Regions from separate parts of the Yersinia entomophaga genome, predicted to be linked through region 1. Evidence: predicted binding sites of a transcription regulator. Region 1 holds the regulator's gene; the other holds the start of a gene.

Region 1 (8,162 bases):
GTAAACAACGAAATGTACGGCTGACTCCGCAACGTTTGGAAGTTTTGCGTCTGATGGCACAGCAACCGGGCGCAATCAGCGCTTATGATCTGCTGGATTTATTGCGGGTTTCCGAGCCTCAGGCTAAGCCGCCAACCGTCTATCGCGCTTTGGATTTTCTTTTAGAACAAGGATTTATACACAAAGTTGAGTCGGCAAACAGCTATGTGCTGTGCCATCATTTTGAGGAGCCGCTGCACACCTCAGCGCTGTTTATTTGCGATCGCTGCGGTTTGGTAACGGAAAAAACCACCGTTGGTATTGAAGAAGCCTTAGCTTTGCTGGCGAAACAATCAGGTTTTGCGCTGCGTCACAGCGTGGTAGAGGCTCACGGCCTTTGCGCCACGTGCGGCGAAGTCGAAGCCTGTGATAGCCATGAACATTGCGATCACGACCATAGTCTAGTGGCAAAAAGAAAGTAACCTTGGAAAAGTAACCCCTGGTGCAGAAATCATTTCTGTCGTCATACGGCGGCAGAAATAAAATAAAAAATGGTTTGTCGTCATGACTCACTGTATTAATTAACATTGTATTGATTGACATTAATTATAACCAACACTGGAAGTGTCAGCACCTCCTTGTGCTTGCAACATCTTAATATAAAACATGTAAACTTGATGATATTAAATTATATTTTAATAAATAACTCTATTTATAAAATATCGACACATTTAATAACACCGTGGAGGGAGGTAAGTTTTATATTCATATATTAATACCAACTCAGGTTACCAGCGATATTTGGTATGATCTTCCCAAGCTTTCACTTCTTTTTCCGCAGCTTCCTTCTGATAACCGTATTTTTCCTGAATTTTACCTACCAGCTGTTCGCGTTTCCCTTCTATCACCTTCAGGTCATCATCCGTCAGCTTGCCCCATTTCTCTTTAATTTTCCCTTTAAACTGCTTCCAGTTACCGTCGGCTTGATCTTTATTCATAATATCTCCGTTAACTTTTGTTAGCTCAGTTTATTTAATTCCTATTAATATATAGGCTAATATAATTACCAGTAAATTAATAAGACAATCTTAAATTGAATCGTTGTCTTATTCTTACCGTGAAATAACTATAGCAGAGCATTCTGCCGATGGCTAAATTAGTACTATGGAATAGTAATGAAATAGTAGGCAGGCTAAGAAAACCTCATATTATTCTGTATTTAAATCAGCAAGTAACTCGTTATTATCGGATAGTTCTCAATATTACTAAAACACTGTCATGTGAGTGATTAACCAATATATATGCCTTCATTTCTGATGAGATACAGGATTATTTGAGTCGTAGCACACATAATAAAACCCCAATGAAGGGGCTTTATTTAAGGGATAAAATCAATTGCTATTAACGCTAACTACCGCAGGTAGGAATACGTGGTTCGTTAAATCCAGTCGCCATTGCGGATAACGCCAACGGCTAAACCTTCGATAGTAAATGTTTGCTCGCGCAGATCGACGACGATGGGCTGAAATTCACTGTTTTCAGGCAGCAACTGAACAATATTACCTTGTTTTTTCAGACGCTTAACAGTAACTTCATCATCAATACGCGCCACCACAACCTGCCCATTGCGCACATCCTGAGTTTTATGAACCGCAAGCAAATCACCGTCCAGAATACCGATATCTCTCATAGACATACCGTTTACCCGCAGCAGAAAATCAGCATTAGGCTTAAACAGCGAAGGATCAACTTTATAGTGACCTTCAATATGCTGCTGCGCTAACAGCGGTTCGCCCGCAGCAACCCGGCCAATCAGCGGCAGGCCTTCTTCGTCTTCCATTAATAGGCGAATACCACGAGAAGCGCCGGAGACGATCTCAATCACCCCTTTACGCGCCAACGCCTTTAGATGCTCTTCTGCGGCATTAGGCGAACGGAACCCCAGACGCTGCGCGATCTCGGCACGTGTCGGTGGCATGCCCGTTTGCGAGATGTGATCGCGAACCAAGTCGTAGACCTGTTGCTGTCTGGTAGTAAGTGCTTTCATTCCGCCCCCTGTTTGTTTATACAGTTTAGCTGTGAGTATATACAGCCAAACCCCTATTGGGAACCGAAGAGTGAATAAAAACAGGGATTAATGGCTGTATTGTTCTTCACCACTATTTGCTCTTTCCCTGAACTATGCCAAATTCAAGTATTGCCACAGCACAGTAGCCCAAATAAATACCGCCAGCAGGATAGTGATGAGCACTGCGGCGGACCCCATATCCTTTGCCCGACCTGAAAGGTCATGCAGCTCGCTGCCAATCCGGTCAACAACCGCTTCAATCGCACTGTTGATAATTTCAACCACCACCACCAAGACGACAGATCCGATCAATAAAATTCGCTCTATGACTCCCACATCAAGCCAGAAGGCCAGTATGATAGCGATGACGGCCACCACGGCCTCCTGCCGGAAAGCGGCTTCATTTTTCCAAGCAGCGGTTAACCCTTTCACAGAATAACCTGCCGCTTTATAGATACGGGTTAGTCCTGTTGATTGATTAGCCATGAGTTATGTACCTTTTTATTGGATTGATAATAGTTTCGCTGCTTCCATCAGTCTGATCACCACAGATCTCAAAACGAGTTTCTGGTATCCTTGCGGCGAATTGCTAACAAGAGGCTTCACGTTGTTATGTCAGGTTGGCGTAAAATATATTATAAGTTACTGAATTTACCACTTAAATTGTTGGTAAAAAGCAAGGTAATCCCCGCAGATCCTGTGACTGAACTGGGGTTAGACCCGTCACGTCCAATTTTGTATGTTTTACCTTATAACTCTAAGGCTGATTTGCTGACATTGCGAGCGCAGTGCCTGGCACAAGATCTTCCCGATCCGTTGATTCCACTGGAAATAGACGGTGCACAGCTGCCAAGTCACGTTTTCATCGATAATGGCCCACGGGTATTTCGCTATTATGCCCCGAAGCAGGAATCGGTAAAATTATTCCACGATTATCTGGATCTGCATCGCAATAATCCTGAGCTGGATATTCAGATGCTACCGGTATCAGTAATGTTTGGCCGCTCTCCGGGCCGGGAAGGTCACGGTACACCACATCTGCGCGTACTGAACGGCGTACAAAAATTCTTTGCCGTACTGTGGCTGGGTCGCGATAGCTTTGTGCGATTCTCGACTACCGTTTCCCTGCGCCGCATGGCCAGTGAGCACGGCACTGACAAAACCATCGCCCATAAGCTGGCCAGAGTCGCGCGTATGCACTTCTCTCGTCAGCGTTTAGCTGCCGTTGGCCCAAGTCTGCCGGCACGTCAGGAGCTATTTAAAAAGCTGCTGGCGTCAAAAGCTATCGAAAAAGCGGTGGCTGATGAAGCGCGTACCAAGAAAATTTCCCACGAAAAAGCGCAGCAAAATGCCATCAATTTGATGGAAGAGATTGCGGCAAACTTCTCTTATGAAGCCGTGCGTTTATCCGATCGCGTGTTGAGTTGGACCTGGAACCGTCTGTATCAGGGCATCAATGTTCATAACGCCGAGCGCGTGCGCCAATTGGCACAAGATGGCCACGAAATCGTGTATGTCCCCTGCCATCGTAGCCACATGGACTATCTGTTGCTGTCCTACGTGCTTTATCATCAAGGCCTGGTACCGCCGCATATTGCTGCCGGTATCAACCTGAACTTCTGGCCGGCTGGCCCGATTTTCCGTCGTTTAGGTGCCTTCTTTATTCGCCGTACCTTTAAGGGCAACAAGCTGTATTCCACCGTGTTCCGTGAATACCTAGGTGAGCTATTCACCCGTGGTTATTCCGTTGAATACTTTGTGGAAGGTGGCCGTTCACGCACCGGTCGGCTGCTGGAACCCAAAACTGGCACCCTGTCGATGACAATACAGGCCATGCTACGCGGCGGCTCCCGCCCTATTACTCTGGTGCCAATTTACATCGGTTACGAGCACGTAATGGAAGTTGGGACATACGCCAAAGAACTGCGCGGCGCGACCAAAGAGAAAGAAAGCCTGATGCAAATGCTGCGCGGTCTGCGCAAACTTCGCAATTTGGGTCAGGGCTATGTGAACTTTGGCGAACCTTTGCCATTGACTACTTATCTCAACAACAACGTGCCAGACTGGCGTGATGCTATCGATCCAATCGAAGCTCAGCGCCCAAGTTGGCTGACTCCGGCGGTTAACGATTTAGCCGCTAAAATTATGGTTCGTATCAATAATGCCGCAGCGGCTAACGCAATGAACTTATGTTCTACCGCGCTGCTGGCATCGCGTCAGCGTTCATTGACTCGCGAGCAACTGTTGGAGCAACTCGATTGCTACCTGCAACTGCTACGCAATGTGCCTTACGCCAAAGATGTGACCGTACCGGATAAAACGCCGGAAGAGTTGCTGAACCACGCGTTGAAAATGAATAAGTTCGAGGTAGAGAAAGACAACATCGGTGACATCATAATCCTGCCACGTGAGCAGGCGGTGTTAATGACTTACTACCGTAATAATATTCAGCACTTGCTGATGCTGCCTTCACTGATTGCTAGCATGGTGATGTACCATCGCCGTATTACTCGTTCCGAGTTATTACGCAAGATCGGTATGATTTACCCAATGCTGAAAGCCGAGCTTTTCCTGCATTATACCAAGGAAGAACTTGCGCCAACGCTGGATACGCTGGTTAACGAACTGGCGCGCCAACAGTTGATTTGCGATAAAGGCGATGAATTAGTGTTGAATCCAGCGCGTATTCGTCCGTTGCAGCTGCTGGCCGCTGGCGTGCGTGAAACTCTGCAACGCTACGCAATTACGCTCTCTTTGCTCAGCGCAAACCCAAGCATCAATCGGGGCGCGCTGGAGAAAGAGAGTCGCATCATGGCGCAGCGTCTTTCCGTACTGCATGGTATTAACGCGCCGGAATTCTTTGATAAGGCCGTATTCTCCACGCTGGTTGCAACTCTGCGCGAAGAAGGCTATATCAACGATATTGGCGATGCGGTGCAGGAACATACGCTGGAAGTTTACAATATGCTAAGCAACCTGATGACGCCGGAAGTGAAGCTGACGATTGAAAGCGTCAGTATGCCTGCCGAGACAAATCAGTTACCTGCTCCAGATAAACCAGCAGAATAATTTCCAGATAGCTGAATAAGCAAAGGGCCAGATAATATCTGGCCCTTTCTATTTGTATCATTTGGGGTTTAATTCAATGACCAATAGCTCAACAGAATCCCAAGGAACAGAACCAAACCAACGTAATTATTATTCAGGAAAGCCTGGAAACAAGGTTCACGCTGACGTTTAGCAATCATTTTCTGCTGATGAATAAATAGAGCGCCGGCTAATAAAACGGACCAATAGAACGCCCCGCCTAAATGCATCAGATAACCGATAATCACCATCAATAACAACGTAGCCAGTTGCAGCAACCCGACGATGAGGCGGTCATACTGACCGAATAGAATAGCCGTGGATTTGACGCCAATTTTTAGGTCATCGTCCCTATCTACCATCGCATACAGCGTGTCATAAGCGACGGTCCAGCAAATATTCGCCAACAGCAACAACCAACATACCAGCGGCAGGCTTTCGCTTACTGCGGCAAAACCCATTGGAATCGACCAGCCAAATGCCGTGCCTAACACCACCTGCGGCAAGTTGGTTACCCGCTTCATAAAGGGATAAATCCAGGCCAGTGCCAGCCCCACCAGAGATAGCCAGATGGTCATACTGTTTAAGGTCAGAACCAGCCCGAACGAGATCAGCACCAGTACGCCAAACAGGATTTTGCTTTCTTTTTCGCTCACAGCGCCACTGGGCAATGGCCGTGAAGCGGTGCGTTTTACGTGTCCATCGATTTTACGATCGGCGAAATCATTCACCACACAGCCTGCGGCACGCATCATAAACACGCCCAGCACGAACACGATCAGAATTTTTGCATCAGGAATACCGCGTCCTGCCAGCCATAACGCCCATAATGTTGGCCACAGTAACAGCAGTGAACCAATAGGCTTATCAATTCGCATCAAACGGCAATAGGCGCGCCATTTGCTTTGAAGAACACTTCCATCCAATTTATTTATCTCCCAAATCTTTGCTCATAGTCACACCCTGGAAAGCTGATATAACGGCGACGCTGGCAAGAATACTTCCGTCAGTAACAGGGGTTTCCCAGACAGGCGTAAAAGTGAACGGCGCGCCCAAAGCTTTTCCTGTAACCCCGTTTGGATATAGTCTCGCGTCAGAGCATCGCCACTGAACAGATAGCGCCCTAGAGGCACCGTTCCCAGATCCACCAGCGCACGATCGGAGCCAGAAAGGGTTTCTTCTGGCACCACCGTCCGCCCCAATAACCAAGGCTGAGCATCACCGAACAAAATAACTTCTCTCAGCCAATAACGCTGGCTTATCGGCAAATGTTCCGCCTCTTCACCCAGTTCATCGCGAGTAATAAAACATTCCAGCTTTGGTTCGATATGTACCCGTTGGCAATGTTGCTCAAAACGGCGGGTCATTGACCCCAGCTCCATCAACCAATCGGCAATATCGGCACTGAGATTAGGCTGATCAATAGATCGCCATTGAATAGGTTTTAGAATTGATACCTCGCCGTATGACATTCGGCTCGCTCCCGCCGGGGATACATCTGGCTCCCCGCAATTGGTCAACATGGGGCTATTGTAGCGCAGAAAGCCCTTGGGGTAACACGTCGAGTAGCATCTGATGATCATAACGACAACAGTGAGTTAACTGCGTCACATTTGCAGAATGCATTAGGTAAATTGATCTAATTAAGAGAAATAAGGTTTAGAAAGGGAAGAACGCGATAACCATCATAAATCATCGCCAAAGATGTCGCAGATAAAATCAGTCGGGGTATACATTCGTACGTAAACCAAAATCCACACGCGCAGTAGCCGCCATAGATCACAAAGAAAAAAGGTGCGCCACGGCGCACCAATCATCCAGCCACATTCGGCAGCGCTGGGTATCTAGCCCTTGCCTTTGACGCTGCCAATAAAGGTTTGACGCGCGGAGGTTGAGCCTAGTTTTTCCGCTTCATTCAGCAGTTTCAGCGCTTTATCCACATCGCCCGCTTTTACCGCATCTTTGATCGCCTGATTGAAATAGCTTTCGGTATCGTTAAGCATTGGCTCGGTCGGTTTACTCACCGTAGCCGGTGCGGCTGCCACTACGGGCTGAGTATTTCCGACCACGACAGGAGCGGGCGCGGCTGGCTGAGTGAAACCAATCATAATGTTGCCCATGCTTTGTTCCGCAGTGGCTTTGATTTTCAGCACACCAGTCGGAGCATGGCTGGCGATAGGATCGGGAATATTTGGTACTGCGTTACCTACGCCTTGGGCATAGGCTTTGGCCGGATCGAGCAGTTGAGTCGTTTTTGCCAGATCCTGTTTGGTGGTGTACACCAGCAGGTAGATTTGTTTTTGGCCTAATGCTGGAGTCAGTTTCAGTACGCCTTCAAGACGATCGAAACTCATGATGCCGGCTTTTTCGTAGGTAAAATAGCTGGCTGGATAGTAGGCCGCCGGGCGCATTTGTTCGTCCAGCACCACGACGCTTGGAGAGTAGAGTTTATTATCCACCACCTGACTACTCAGCGTGACTTCCATCGAACCGCGATCGGCTGGCAACGCGAAAGCGGCTACCGCACCTTCAATTTCACCCTGAGAAATATGCGGGCTGGCGTTGGTCAGTTTGATTTCCTGCGACGCCGGTGGAACTAACGGTTGCCACGGCAAGCTTTGTAAAGTCGATGGACTAATGCTCGGTGCAACCGAAACATTGGCCGGAGAAATAGTAGAAGCGGCCTGCACTGCCAGCGGCGCAGTCAAACCCAAGGCCAGAGACAAACAGAGTGACAGCAGATTCTTTTTCATTGTTATACCCTCATAGATTGAGCGTCAGCGCTAACTCCGCACGGGCAAGGTCGGCAAAGTTAACCAATCCATAACCCTTTATGTTTCAATCGGCTTTAAGGTGGCGATTTGAAATTTATCGGGTTATCACTTGATCTTGCTTTAAAAAATCAAACAGCCGCCCCGAAGGACGGCTGCGTCACTGCTGTTACCACCAGGCTTCGAATTGTGCGCCGAAGGTTACTTCGTTGTTTTTACCACGGCTATCGGTGCCGATAGTGCCGTTCTGCGCCAGC
Region 2 (8,162 bases), 1.8 Mb from region 1:
GTGTAACCACTGCGTGTTGCCGGGGAATGGCGTATCTGCGTCAGGTTGCTGGCTTCGTCGTAGGTGTAGGTGCGGGTGTAACTGGTATATGCGGAGCTGTCTGTAGGAAAGGGGACGGTAGCTGACGGTAAACGGCTGCCCTGCTGTCCGACGTTTGCCATCTCGCGCCCGGTGGCACTGACCAGTTGGTACAGGCTGTCGTAGGTGTAGGTATTTTCCGGCACCACTTTCTGATTACTCCAGAAGCGGGTTGCTTCAGCATCATTGGTGATTTTCAGCACGTTGCCCACCGGGTCATACTCATAGCGCAGGTCCTGCAGCACCTTGGCACCCGAAGCGTGGCCGGCAGGTCGCTCCGTCCGGATGCCGGTCAGGCGCTGCGTCTCTGCCTCGTACGTGTACGTGATCACCACGCCGTTGCCGTGATCCTCGCGTTGCTTCTGCCCGGCGGCCGAGTACGTCAGGGACTTCACGATAACCTGTTCCGTACGGTCCCTCACCGTCAGCCAACTGCCTGACAACAGTCCCGCCACGTCGTACCTCACGCGCTGAATATTACCTTTCGCATCGGTGGTGGTCAGCACCGTCCCGGTGGCGTCAGCAGTGGTCAGGGTGACATACTCCTCGCCACTGAGCAGATCATTCCATGCAGAGGCACCTTCTCCTTGCCAGTCAGCCACGGTGTCCGGGTTATCCGCGTCCTTCAGCAGACGGCGGGTGACGGAGAGCGAGACGCCTGTCAGCGCTATGCTGTCTGTCTGCACCAGTCCTGCCGTATCGTAATGACGGACGCATAATCCCGCCAGGTTCAGAGTCTTCTCTGCGCCAGTATTGCCGGCATACACGAAGCGCTCCGTGATGCGGGCGACTTCAGTGCTGATCTGCTCCGTCACGTTCAGTGGTCGACCCGGAAGCGCCGCATCCTCATACTGCCAGGTGCGGGTCACCGCCAGGCTTCTGTCCTCAGTGCCCTCATCGGTGGCGCTGATATGACTGACCACGATAAACGGTCGTCCGGCGACGTCGTTCAGACTGACGCTAGTACCGTTATCCGCCCCCTGTGTACGCAGAACGCCTCCGGCCAGGTCCGTCAGGTAGCTGAAATTTACGCGACCGGCGTCGTGCAGCCGCGGGTCGGCGCTCTGCGTCAGAAAGCCGCGTGCGTCGTACTGGTGGGGTGTGATGCGTTCATTTGTCACCTCAGGGGCATCAGGGTGGCGATGGTACGCGATGTCGCGCGCGGTCAGGCCGCGGTTATCAAAGACCGTGACCTTCGGGGTTCTGCTGAACAACGATGTGCTCATGGTATTCTCCTGTTTATGATATGTAGCCGGTCAGGCTGCACAAGAAATAGCTTTGTCGCAGATTTATTAATGGTCAACGACAATACCGCGCTCTGCCATCATCTCTGTTGGGTTGCGTAAACTCAGTGAGTAAACCAGATATCCGCGGCCACACTGAACAATAATATCGATGGGATAATGCAGGCGACGGAAGACGTTTCGGATCAGAGAAATGGGCAGGTAATATTACAAAAAAAACAGCATGTTATATAACAATGCCTTAATGCGACAGAGTCTCCGCGAGTGCATAAAATTATAACTAAAATAGAATCTGCACCTGATATTCAACCACAGGTGCAGATGTTATTTATTAAAAATTAAAAATTAAAAATTAAAAATTAAGCTAGCTGTTCAAGTCGTAAATTATTAATGACCTTATACTCCTCGGCCTCGCCCGGATAAATCATGAGAATATCCATCGGTAGATCGATGCCCGGCGCTATAACATTGCCCTTTGTACTATCAAGGAAACACCAACCATTGACCGACTTATCTGTATTCAGCTCAATCCAACTGCTGTTTGCATTAAGCCAATCAACATCAACCATCGCGCCTTCTGGCAATAAGAAGGAGAGCTGCCAGCTGCGAACCTGCACCGAAGATGAAGTCAGGAGGAAATGATAGCTATACAAAAACTCTGGTTTATCCCATTGCTTACGCCAGTGAGATTTATACTCTTGTGAAACATCCAAATCGCGCTGCTCCGTCACCTGAATCACCGAGCTAGCCTGACTGTCACCGTTATTTGTGTAGCCGTTTGGCATGGTGAGTTTTGCTGTCATCGTTGCCGTCCCTGGGTTTTCGCCCATCAACGGAATATTGATATTGACAGACTTGCCGGCGGAAATATCAACGGACGGAGGGAAATATCCTACTGAGACAATCGCAGAATCGGATACCGTTACGCCAACAGAAACCCCTTTAATATCAGATGATTCAGAGTTAGAAATGTTAAGTACATTGTAATAGGTTTCGTCACTGGTCAGCACCAAATTGGATGCCACAGACATCGTCAACTCAACGTTAATGGCAGTCACGCTAACCCGAGTATTGATTTGGTTAGCACCACTATTAATCACGCCAATAGGCGTATGCAGTTGGGAAGTCAACGAGGTCGAGCCAATCGATTTACCCGTTAAAGGGATTGAAACCTTGACAGAGCCATTAGCGGGAAGAGTGCCAATTGCGGCAACATTTCCTACAGAAACAACATTGTTGTTAGCAGAAGAGACATCCAGAGTTAACCCACTCACGGCAATATTACTTTTGTTTGCAATAGTTAATTCTGCAACATAGGCTTTGTTCAGTGCAAAACTGATATTTTCTAGGGACATCGTAAGATTAACGGTTTCTACCGGGCGTGCGACCACCGACTGAGTTGCATCATTCCAGGTTCCCTTGCCCAGCGGATAGCTAACCAGTGACGGGATACTTTCACCGGCTGCCACCGACAGAGTTTCCCCGTCCAGATAAAGTCCGGAAACCAGCGTACCATTCTGCGACATTTTGTTTACGACACTGGAGACGCCATCATGACCGCCCACATAGAAACCGTACGACTCAAGCTGCTGTCGATTAAGTTGAATATCACGTGAAATAATGAGGATATCACCCAACTCCTGCTCATTGTAATTAATATTAGTGTAGAGTGCTATTTTACCCGCTGGGCACTTGTTTTCACCACGAGCATTTTTAATAAGCTGAATATCTGACATAATAATAGTCCTTGTTCTGAATAAGTAAGCGGAAAAGGCAAAGGTATGAAACCTCTGACTACCGCAATATGATTAGGTAATTAAAAATTAAAAGTAGAACGTTACAACTGAACCAATAACATACTCGGTTCAATTAATTAATAAAGGTATTTGCGGGAAATTAATAGTAGTTAATTACTTATTTGGAGCTTGAGGGCATTTTATAAGACAATCATTTTTTATATAATGGTTCCATATCAATTGCTCGGACTCTTTCGTATTAAGGTGCTGTCATATAATATGCTGTTTTTTGTGATATTACCTGCCCATATCTCTGATCCGAAACGTCTTCCGTCGCCTGCATTATCCCATCGATATTATTGTTCAGTGTGGCCGCGGATATCTGGCTTACTCACTGAGTTTACGCAACCCAACAGAGATGATGGCAGAGCGCGGTATTGCCGTTGACCATTACATGTTGGGATGCAGCTTATTTCGACGGGCAAAGATAATCCTGGCCGGGATTGAACTGATACATAGGATACGAAAAGGGCAATACAGAACCTGCAAAGTGAGGGATTATCACCCGCGGAACACTCAATAACCGATAACGAAACTTTTGCCAATTTCATGTCACTGATGCGACAGAGCACAATTCCAGGCACCAGATTTTAGGGGTGAACCATTGACAATGAGAACATCTGTCTGCTATTTCATTTGCCAGGTTTTACCTCCCGTAACCGTACGATATCGGGATGGAGAATCTCACTGTAACTCAATAATAAGTAAAGGGAATTAGTTTATGAAGAAATCATTTATTGCCTTATTTCTAACATTCTCAGGTTTTGCCACATCCGCGTATGCACAAGATGAATTAACTTATAGCAAACTGATGATGAATCCAGATATAAAGACAGAGTTTAAAAAGATGATTGGGAAACAAAAGTTGCCTAAGTGGGTCACAGAAGGCGGCACGTATTCCCCTGGCTACAACGTTGAGATCGGTGGGAATAAATATGTGGTAATGACTTCATGTAAGCCCCATGATTGTGCTTCACAACGTATCGCTGTGCTCTATTCTCCTGAATCAAAAAGATTAGCAGGTGTATTTTCTACCACTGACGAGATGGAAACAAACCAAAAGCTGCAGTGGCTGAGTATTCCAGATGAGTTGTCTATTGATGGAAAAACCATCTTATTCGCGGCACTGACGGGGAGTCTTGATAATCACCCAAATAGCTTTAACTTAAAGTAAAGTAGGTAAAGGTGGTGGGTATTCGTCTACCACCGTACTTTGCCCAAAGCGCTACATTAAATCAGGTCCCGTTAGTGCTGGAAGTATCACCAAAGACGATTTACAAATATATTCCAGCAGCCGAACAGGGGGAATGACGTTTTGTGACGCCACCATAAAGTGGATTAGTCGATACGCAAGCTGGGCAGTGCCATGTCGTAAGATATTTTCAAACTTGATAGTTGGCTAAGAGCGAAGAGCAGGTCTTAACTCTTCGCATCCGCAACATAGATTGTCATCGACTTAATCACTTTAACAGTAACCGTACCCCCAGAAATGCCATGAATCCTCCGCTTAATTTATCTATAAACTTGCGGTATCTAATGTAAGCCTGACGTGGTCGGTCGGTTGATAATAAGCATGAAACAAGTGCATACCAGAGCACATCAATAATGAACGCCATTAAAGGCAGGATAATATACATGGCAGGCTGAATATTAGTGGTAAGCGCTGCGGAAAAAATACTGGCAAATACCAGAGCGGTATGGGGGTTGCTGATTTGGGTAAATACGCCAGTAGTAAAAGCTTTTGATATGCTGATATCCTCTGTGCCTACTGAATGGGTAATTCTGCCGGAAGGACGACGAAACATTTTCAGCGCCAGCCACAAAAGATAACAACCACCGGCAATCTTCAGGCTCGTATAAAGTGACGGAACCAGAGTCAGCAGGGTATGAAGGCCCGCTAACGCAATGACCGCAAAGACAAGCGCACCAAAGCCCATCCCCACGGCCACCGCTAATGCCGCACGTCTCGAACTGGACATGGCTGTTCGCGCAACGAGCAGAAAACTGGCTCCCGGGCTCATTGCACCCAGAAGGATAGCCAAGCCAATTGCAGAAAGTGCAATCAAATCATATGTCATAATTTTACTCCAGCCATTTAATTTACCCTTCAGTTCTCTCATTGCGTGATCCGCGCACCTCATGAACCGAGCTCAATTTCAACATAACACGATGTCACCCACTTCCGCTTTCACTCAAGCGGACATCCTGGCCTATTAGCTTGAGTGATGGGCATTCCACTCATCACGAGTCATTTCCCACAACTCTGAGTCCAGAAGGCCGCTGACGAACTGTTTCTTTTCCGTTTTGATTAGGCGCATACCGCTGCTGACTGAAATGCTCTGAGAACGGAGATTTTTAGTTGCTTTTGGAGCACGCAATACTGCCCTGTTCAAAGTGTTAAACCAGTAATCTGTCGCCGCAAGACTGGCTTCGCGCATTAATCCGCGCCCCTGATATTCAGGAACCAGCCAAAAGCCACGATTATTATCTTCTTCATCATCTAGGCAGATAACACCTATTAAATTGTCAGGATTATCCCGGTGCCGTATGGTCCAAACCCAGGCGACTCCTTTTGCCATAGCTGGCAGCGCGACGTTATTAACATAGTGCGCTGCACCATCGTCAGGATAGGGCCAGGGAACCGATGCCACCATATAACGGACAATTTCCCAGCGTGGAAAGCGTTCTTGAATTTGTGATGCATCCTCAGCAACTATTGGCTTTAACAGTAAACGCTCTGTTTCCAGCGTGGGTACTTGCATGGCTCTTTTCCTTACTGGTTAATATATCCGTGACCATTTTTTACTGATTCAATATTTACTATGATTTATAGGGATGTACAGAAGATATTCAGGTAATCGGGTGGAAGACCAGAACCCGCTACGACGAAGCGAAGTTTTTGCTGGCACTTGAAGCGCGACGCTCGCCTTTACTTAGGCCATAAAAAGCTTGTTGGATGTCTCAGGGCGTGAAGCGGACTTTTAGTCCAAGGGTATAAATGTATTTCTGACTGCTAAAAGACATTTATAAAAATTTAATGTCTTACCCTAGAGGGATAAAATTACTTGATCAAGGCATCGCGCATGTGGCCTGCCTCCTCCAAGTAAGATGGGAAAGCGCGTAATAATCATTTGGTCGATCAGATCTTCATTGAGGAAATTTTGAATTGTTCGCGCCCCGTTTCAGGGAATAACAGAAAGCGGAGCGGCCGCGACGAAGGGCACTTTATGGCTTTCCCGCAGCGTGGCTCACATTCAATGCTCAACGGTGACCGGCCTCACTATTAATTAACATACTGTGGATTTTGTCATGACCGCTTCTGGCACTTAGCAGGTGGTCAAATCTAATTAACCCAGAGTAGAAAAGGGGGCAGACTAAATACTAATCAGTAAAAATAAATGCCCTGATTCATTGCCAAAATATTTTCTGATAAGAACCAATGCCTTTCCTAGAAACCGTCCAAAAGCCATGACTCAGCCCTTCACAAGCGATAACTCATAAATTATGCTGTATGCATATACAGTTTGCTGGGCTTTCATCATGCGTTTTCACTCCCTCTCGCCGCTGCGCGAAATTGTTCCTATCCCGTTGTTTAATGCAACGATCCCGGCTGGCTTTCCCAGTCCGGCGGCGGATTACGTTGATAGGCCAATCGATCTGAATGAGCTTTGTATTGCTCATCCGGCAGCGACTTATTTTGTCCGGGTGACCGGTAATTCAATGATTGGGGCGGGGATTTTTGACGGTTCGCTGCTGGTGGTGGATCGCAGCATTTCCCCGAGCCACGGCGATATTATCATTGCCTCTGTTGCCGGTGAATTCACGGTCAAGCGGCTGTGCCTGAGGCCTGTCGTACAGTTAGAAGCGATGAATCCTGATTATCCGCCGATAGTTCTGCACGATGGCGGGGATGATTTGGAAACTTTTGGCGTTGTCCGTTTCGTTATCAATGAGGCATCCGGTGTTTGCCCTGGCTGATGTAAATTCGTTCTATGCGTCCTGCGAAGCCGTATTCCGGCCAGATTTGCGCGGGCGGCCTGTGGTGGTGCTCAGCAATAATGATGGCTGCATTATCGCCAGAAATCAGGAAGCGAAGGCTCTCGATATCAAAATGGGTGGGCCATATTTTAAGCATCGACAGCTTTTCGAGCGGCACAATGTGGCGGTATTCAGCAGTAATTACGAGCTTTACGCGGATATGTCCAACCGGGTGATGACTGTGCTGGAAGATATGGCTCCATCGGTTGAGATTTACAGTATTGATGAGGCCTTTCTGGATGTCAGCGGCGTAAGCAACTGCATGAGTCTGGAGCAGTTTGGTCGTAACGTGCGGGCACGGGTATTGTTATGGACCGGACTGACCGTGGGGGTCGGCATTGCCCAGACCAAAACGCTGGCCAAACTGGCGAACCATGCGGCCAAACAATGGAGCAAAACCGGCGGCGTGGTGGATTTATCCGATCCGCTCAGGCAACGCAAATTGCTGGCGATAACACCGGTGGAAGATGTCTGGGGAATAGGGCGGCGGATCGGTAAGAAACTCAATCTGTTAGGTATCAAAACGGCGCTGCAACTGGCCGATACCAGCCCACAGATAGCCCGCAAACATTTCAGCGTGGTACTTGAGCGAACGGTGCGCGAGCTGCGCGGCGAATCCTGCTTGGCGCTGGAAGAATTTGCACCGACCAAACAGCAAATTGTCTGTTCCCGTTCATTTGGCGAGCGAATAACTGACTATCAGGATATGCGTGAGGCAATATGTGGCTACGCCGTGCGCGCAGCTGAAAAGCTACGGGGAGAACATCAGTATTGCCGAGGTATCTCCGCTTTCATCAAAACCAGCCCCTTTGCGGTGAATGAAGCCTACTATGGCAACGTGGCCAGCACCCAACTCTATACGCCCACGCAGGATAGCCGAGATATTATAACCGCCGCCACGCGTTGTCTGGACAGTATTTGGCAGGATGGTCATCGCTACCAAAAGGGGGGCGTGATGCTGGGCGATTTCTACGGTCAGGGCGTGGCACAACTCGGGTTATTCGAT

The links. Region 1 encodes LexA, which represses DNA repair genes until DNA is damaged. Its sites were predicted from a motif close to TNCTGTATGTACATACAGNA; they were not measured.
Positions count from the first base shown of each region.
Region 2: umuD (translesion error-prone DNA polymerase V autoproteolytic subunit) is a predicted target of LexA. The motif match lies at 6,624-6,643, and genes of this name have one in related genera.

Region 1 is NZ_CP010029.1:2,397,061-2,405,222, forward strand. It holds gene zur (zinc uptake transcriptional repressor Zur) at 1-461, shown strand, start outside; gene PL78_RS10990 (CsbD family protein) at 768-977, opposite strand; gene lexA (transcriptional repressor LexA) at 1,418-2,026, opposite strand; gene PL78_RS11000 (diacylglycerol kinase) at 2,159-2,533, opposite strand; gene plsB (glycerol-3-phosphate 1-O-acyltransferase PlsB) at 2,660-5,116, shown strand; gene ubiA (4-hydroxybenzoate octaprenyltransferase) at 5,185-6,012, opposite strand; gene ubiC (chorismate lyase) at 6,091-6,606, opposite strand; gene malM (maltose operon protein MalM) at 6,979-7,887, opposite strand; gene PL78_RS11025 (maltoporin) at 8,075-8,162, opposite strand, start outside.
Region 2 is NZ_CP010029.1:4,179,406-4,187,567, forward strand. It holds gene PL78_RS18785 (RHS repeat domain-containing protein) at 1-1,304, opposite strand, end outside; partial or broken gene PL78_RS19840 (IS6 family transposase) at 1,374-1,517, opposite strand; gene PL78_RS18790 (hypothetical protein) at 1,682-3,058, opposite strand; partial or broken gene PL78_RS20055 (IS6 family transposase) at 3,366-3,518, shown strand; gene ivy (Ivy family C-type lysozyme inhibitor) at 3,840-4,292, shown strand; gene PL78_RS18800 (LysE family translocator) at 4,579-5,196, opposite strand; gene PL78_RS18805 (GNAT family N-acetyltransferase) at 5,332-5,880, opposite strand; gene PL78_RS20410 (hypothetical protein) at 6,166-6,285, opposite strand; gene umuD (translesion error-prone DNA polymerase V autoproteolytic subunit) at 6,659-7,096, shown strand; gene PL78_RS18815 (Y-family DNA polymerase) at 7,080-8,162, shown strand, end outside.